Regions from separate parts of the Marinilactibacillus sp. GCM10026970 genome, predicted to be linked through region 1. Evidence: predicted binding sites of a transcription regulator. Region 1 holds the regulator's gene; the other holds the start of a gene.
The links. The regulator NrdR, encoded in region 1, represses ribonucleotide reductase genes. The targets are predictions, from matches to a motif close to ACACNATATATNGTGT.
Positions count from the first base shown of each region.

Region 2: nrdH (glutaredoxin-like protein NrdH) is a predicted target of NrdR. The motif match lies at 1,965-1,980, and genes of this name have one in related genera.

Region 1 covers NZ_JBHSUL010000018.1:7,326-10,658, reverse strand. Annotated here, with positions in the region: gene ACFP65_RS06150 (replication initiation and membrane attachment family protein) at 1-1,069, opposite strand, end outside; gene nrdR (transcriptional regulator NrdR) at 1,090-1,557, opposite strand; gene coaE (dephospho-CoA kinase) at 1,620-2,225, opposite strand; gene mutM (DNA-formamidopyrimidine glycosylase) at 2,257-3,099, opposite strand; gene polA (DNA polymerase I) at 3,177-3,333, opposite strand, start outside.
Region 2 covers NZ_JBHSUL010000027.1:302,564-305,896, forward strand. Annotated here, with positions in the region: gene nrdE (class 1b ribonucleoside-diphosphate reductase subunit alpha) at 1-1,116, opposite strand, end outside; gene nrdI (class Ib ribonucleoside-diphosphate reductase assembly flavoprotein NrdI) at 1,103-1,474, opposite strand; gene nrdH (glutaredoxin-like protein NrdH) at 1,480-1,713, opposite strand; gene ACFP65_RS08870 (initiation-control protein YabA) at 2,126-2,470, opposite strand; gene holB (DNA polymerase III subunit delta') at 2,669-3,333, opposite strand, start outside.

The sequences.
Region 1 (3,333 bases):
TCGAAAGAGAAGATTGTTCCACAAGTTCTTTAATGACCCACGTTTCATTGCTGGAAACAAATCCACCTTTTTGATTCTTGATAGATTTCAAATATTCAATTGGTTTTACTTCCTGAGCATGAAGAATGATTTCGATTTCCTGATTGTTAAATCCTTTTTGTTTCAGTTGTGTTTTGCGCCCACTTTTAACAGATTGTTCTTCTTGAATTGAACCCTTTATTTTATCTTGTATCTGAACTTGTCTAGCCTGCTTTTTATGGAAATCTCTTTGAACAATTTGTGGTAGTTTCTCTTGGTCGATATTTGAAGTTTCTATGTCTGTAGCTTCCAGAACATATTTTTGCATATCCAGTTCGTTGACACCATAAACTTCATAGAGAGAGATAATTAATTCTCTGATTTCTTTTGTAAGTGATTTTTTATTGATAAAATGATGATTCAATCCTTCCACAAAAAATATCCAATCGAAGTCACTTTGTTCACTCATCATTTGAACCGGTGAATGCGTCGAAGACGAGAACTCATTGTCATCAAACTCTATTACTGACAATTGATTATGTTTTTGAATGTCAAAATAGTAGACATCTAAGAAAGACTTTGTAATTTCTTGATACTCTTCTGCTTTAGGTTTTTCAATAGAGAACTGCTGTCTAATTTCGTTGAACATTCTTTCTCCAACTTTTTCAAATAAGATCAGACGCATCAGATGATCATTAAAAAATCGTTCGGCAGAAAGGGGCGGTTTGATTTCAAAAAGAAACTGATCTGAGTCCTTTTTACTTTTGTAAACACTCAACAGCCCTAAACCTTCGAGTCGAATGCGGGCTTGATATAATTCTGGTATCCCGATATCAAGAAGCGTCATCAGCTCAGATAAAGGTCTAGCTCCTGTCCAACCACTACCACTTCTGATGGATTCTTTTAAATTCATATACAATGTGAATGCTGCATTTCCAATAAGTGGTTGGTAGATTGTCGTCAAAATACGTACATCTTGATCAGAGAGAGGTACAGCTTGACGTAATGTGAAAAAATCTTTTGGGTTGACTTGCTGCCATGGGTAATTCATTGTGCACTCTCTCCTTTCATTTATTTGTCATTCTTTCTTTTCTTTGCTAGTTCCTGCATTTCTTTCATAAAAACCTCTATATCTTTGAATTGTCTGTATACACTTGCAAACCTTATATAAGCAACATCATCCACATCAGCGAGTTCTTGCATAATGTACTCACCAATCTTAGTAGATTCGATTTCGCTATCTCCACGGTCTCTGATCTTATACTCTACTCGAGTTACAATTTTTTCTTGATCTTCGGCTGTAACGGGTCTTTTCTCAAACGCTCGTCTCAGACCTCTTAAAAGTTTTTCTCGACTAAATTCTTCACGAGTTTTATCTTTCTTCACAACGAGTATTGGTGACTGCTCTAATCGCTCAAAGGTCGTAAATCTGAATCCACAACTTTCGCATTCTCTTCGTCTACGAGTGGCTTTATTTTCATCAGCTGGTCTACTATCGACTACTCTACTTCCATTATGCTGACAGCGAGGACATTGCATAGGAATCAGTCCTTTTCTTATAATCTAACGGTACTTTCAGTTATATTCAGTATACCATAGCTTTAAGTGCTGTAATACCCTTTACTTATAAGCCATTCATCGACTTGACTCATTGTATTTTCTAGCGTTCCATTGTTATAGATAACATAATCTGATTGGTCTACTTTTTCCGATAATTCCATCTGAGACTCAATTCTTTGAAGCGCCTCAGCTTGACTCAGTTTGTTTCGTTTCATCAATCGTGCTAGTTGCGTTTCTTTATCAACAGCTACAACCATAATCTCATCAACATCTTTTTTGTAGCCAGCTTCAAATAATAATGGAATATCTAGTACAATCAGTTCATGTCCAGAAGTGATCAATCGATCTTTCTCTGAAAGAATCCATTCTCTAATATAGTAAGACAGACAGTCATTTAACTGTTTTCTCTTTAAGGGATCGCTAAAAATGAGTTCTCCTAGTTTTTTTCGATTCAATTCACCATTTTCCAGTAGAATCTCCTCACCAAATAGATTCTGTACTTTTTCTAATGCTTCAGTTCCTGGTTCAATAACAATTCTAGCCCCGACGTCAGCATCTACCACAGGAATGTTATGTTTTAAGAAATAACGACTAACAGTCGACTTGCCAGATGCAATACCTCCTGTCAAACCTAATACATAAGTCATGATCAACCTCCTTCTCTACTCTATTCTATTATTAACGAATCAACTGACTTTCTGACTGGCAATTTGGGCAGTAATGCGTTCCTCTTTGCGCTACTTTCGTTTTTTCAATAGTTGTTCCACAACGTGGGCAAGATTGCCCTTTTTTTCCATATACATTCAAGAATGACTGATATGATCCTGTTTCTCCGAAAGCGTTCTGATAAGTTCGTATGGTTGTCCCACCCGCTTTTACTGCCTTACCCATAACGAGTAAAATAGCTTCGTAAAGAGTAATAAGTTCTCTTTCAATTAACGTGTTCGCCATACGTGCTGGGTGAATTTTTGCTTCAAATAAAATTTCATCTGCATAGATATTCCCAATACCTGCAATGACCGTTTGATCTAAAAGTGTTGCTTTGATTGTTTTTTTCCTTTTAAGCAATTGATTTTTAAATGTTTCTAACACCAAAGTTTCTCTTACTGGTTCTGGTCCTAGTTTGGCAATCGATGCGTGAGCAAGCTCAGTGTCTCTTGGAATCAATGATATCCTACCAAATTTCCTAACATCAAGGTATCTGAGCTCCCTTCCATCTTCTAGTTCAAAGATCACATGGGTGTGTTTTGAGATTGGGACATCATTTGATTCTATTCGGTATTTCCCTTCCATTCTCAAATGCGAAATCATTACGTAATCTGTTAAAAAAAATAATAAAAATTTCCCTCTTCTTCCTATTGATTCAATACGTTGATTTTTAATTTTTTCTTTGAATAGGCGAATATCACTCGGTTCCGCAATGATTCTATCCCATAAAACAGTTACTTGTTTGATTTTCAATCCTTTGATCAGCTTTTCTAGTCCTGTCCGGACACTTTCTACTTCTGGTAATTCAGGCACATGATTCTTCCTTTCATTCTCCTATAAAAACAGTTAAAGAAGCGAGAGTAAACTCGCTTCTTAGCTGTTTTGTTATATTATTTAGCTTCATACCAGCTCTTACCCCAGCTGCTTTCAACTTTGAGCGGTACAGATAGTTCTACTGCACTTTCCATAACTTCTTTGACTAGTTCTTCTAAAACCGGTATCTCTTCTTCTGGAGCTTCGAAAATGACCTCATCGTGAACTTGTAAA
Region 2 (3,333 bases), on a different contig from region 1:
GTTTGCTGTATCGATGTTGATCACATAAGGATAGCCTGATTCTTGTTGAAGTTTAGAAATTTCATTTTCAAGGTCACGTGCTTTCACCTTTGTTTTAGTGATTTCAGGATTCGCTACCATATTGTCGTATTCTTTAGTAATATCGATATATGCAAATGGCTCGCCATAAATTCTTTCAACATCATAAGGACTAAACAAGTACATGTCTTCATTATGTGCTGCTAATTCATAGAATTTATCTGGAACGGTAACACCTAAAGAAAGTGTCTTCACACGAACTTTCTCATCTGCGTTTTCCTTTTTAGTAGAAAGGAAACTCATGATATCCGGATGGAAAATATTCAAATAAACCGCGCCAGCACCATTTCTTTGTCCTAACTGGTTGGAATAACTAAAGCTATCTTCTAATAACTTCATAACAGGTAAAACACCACTAGAAGCATTTTCAATTTTCTTGATAGGATCTCCAGCTGCTCTAAGGTTTGTAAGATTTACTCCAACGCCTCCACCAATACGAGACAATTGAAGCGCTGAGTTGATTGCGCGTCCAATACTGTTCATATCATCTGTTGTTTGAATCAAGAAGCAAGAAACCAATTCCCCACGACGTTTTCTACCTGCATTCAGAAATGTTGGTGTCGCTGGTTGATAACGCTGATTGATGATTTCTTCAGCAATATTCGTTGCCAGAGTTTCGTCCCCATGTGCTAAATACAGTGCGTTGAAAGCGATACGGTCTTCGAATCTTTCCAAGAAACGTTTACCATCATCTGTTTTCAAAGCATACTGAGTATAGAATTTATACGCAGACATAAATGAGCGGAAACGGAATTTCTGGTTATAGAGTCCTTCGATCAATTCTGTAATGAATGTTCTTGAGTACTTTCCAATAAACGCTTCTTCAATAAAATCGTGCTTGATCAGATAATCGATTTTTTCATTAATACTGTCAAACGAAACTGTATTCGGATTTACATGCTCGATAAAATAAGCTTTTACAGCTTCGCGATCTTTATGAAGGGGAATCTGATTATTTACCGGGCGATTGATTTCATTGTTTAATTGAAAATACGTCACTTCTTTAGATTGTTCTTTTACTGGACTATTTGTAGCCAAGATCATCCACCACTTTCTTTATTTTTGATACGTCTTCTTCGTTTCCTTGAAATTCAAAACTATGAATTAACGGAACGTTATACTCTTTTGCCAAATCTTTCGCAGTAAAAACAAATAGCTGTGCAAAATTAAGATTTCCTCCGCCAGCTACTCCTTTTAAAAAAGATTGATTGTTTTCTGTCTCAATAAAATCGTTTAAGATTTCGGTCATTTCTTTATCATACGTGGGAGTTATAACGATGTAAGGTTCGTTTACAGGAATAAATGGATTGGTTGGCGTTAATTCCAACGAATCCATCTCAAGTTTGTTTACGAATTTTCTGGTCTGTCCTGTCAGAGAAAAATACACTACCTTCATAATGATTACGCTAATTGATTCAGCATATCTGGGCGAAAGCCGTTAAATGCTTCTAGTCCTTCAGCAAGAACAACTGGCAAAGAGCTGAATCCTAAACTTTTAACTTCTTCGATTGCTGCTTCGTTTTCAGCAATATCTTTAATTTCAAATGGGATACCTTTATCCTCTAAAAATTTCTTTGTAAAGTTACACTGCATACAATTTGGTTTTGAATATACGATGACTGTTTTGTTTGACATGATGTTTTCCTCCTATTAAGTAACCTGCTGGTTGTTGAGCTCAATGTGATAAGCGACTGAATCTCTTGTCTTAAAACACAAATTCTGTTCGCTTCAATGCAGAAGAGCTAATCTATATATGGTACCACTTCGTTATCGAACATGTGTACTTTTCAGCGCTCAGCTCTTCTTCTATCGTATCTATTATTCTACATGACTATAGAAAAATTTCAAGTCTAAAACACTGTATATGGGAAAGATTTTTAAACCGAACACTACATGTTGTGTCAAGGCACAAAAATACACTCTCGCTATTTTGCTCAATAATTCGAGCAGAACGAGAGTGTACAAGGATTTGCACTTGAAAAATGCTTTTTTGTTTTTTTGCCTCATAACTATATATAGTGGTAATTTTTTTTGAAGCAGATAGACTTTATTTCCGTTCACCATAAATAACTTCCAAACAAAATGCGCAAGGCTCATCGCCATCTCTTCTAGAACCATAAAACAGGTTACATACATGAAAACCATCTTCATATATTTTTTCAAGATTCATCCGAGATTTTGTCATACCTGTATCACTTAATTGTTTTTCAATCGACTGCTGTTTGATAACTTCAGCTAATCTGTCTCTCAGATGCTGATTCTCCATACTTAATGCATGGTTTTCTTCAGTTAACTGAGACAGCTCTACTTTCACTTGCTTGAGCGTCTTCAGAGTGGCTTCTGCTTGGGTTTCCAAATCAGAAAATGTGTCATGTAATTCTTTCTTATTCATTGTTCACCACTTTTTCATTTCTCTACAGAGTGTTTATCGGTTTCAACTTTAACTTTGATTGTCAGTAGGCAGTCTATTTTTCAATCTACTGCCTTGTAATAGCATAACATGATTAGAATTGAAATGGCAAACACTCAATGCATAAAGTTTGCTGATTTTTGTAAAGGGACAGTTTTCGTGACCATTTATCGAATAAGTTTACCCAGCTATCATTTGAAGTGAAATATCTTCAAAAACACCTTGGGCAGCTACATTGCTGTTCAATTTCTTTTTCGCTTCCAGCAATTGTTCTAGGATATAGATAATTTGTCTACTAGAATACTGTTCCGCTATTTGTTTAAGTTGTGCTTCATAATTTAAAAACGCTACGATAACCGAATCAGAATAGGTTAGATTCAATAGATCTCGGTATAAAATAATGAGTAGATCAACTACGAGCTGGTTTGATTCTCTGTCATTGACCGTTCCCATTAAATCTGTCTGAACATATACGAAAGCCTGGTCATCTTTTTTCGATAAAAACTTGAACCAGTTCCAAGTCGCTTTCACCAAATTCTGAAAGGATTCATCTCCAGCTAGTTCAATCGCTTTCTCTGCGTCATGGGTCACTCTTGCAGTCAGCGCTGCTTGCGAATCCGTCAGTCCACGCTCTTTCAATTCATCTATTCGATCTCCAAGTGGTTGAACTGGGAAATGGACGATCTGGCAACGCGAAAGGATAGTAGGCAGTAACCGCTGTTTTGCTGTCGTGAGCAATAATGCCGTCGTTTCTCCATCTGGCTCTTCCAAAAATTTAAGCAAGCTATTCGCGGCGTTCTGAGTCATTTTCTCGACATCTTCTATAATGAACAGTTTACGTTTGC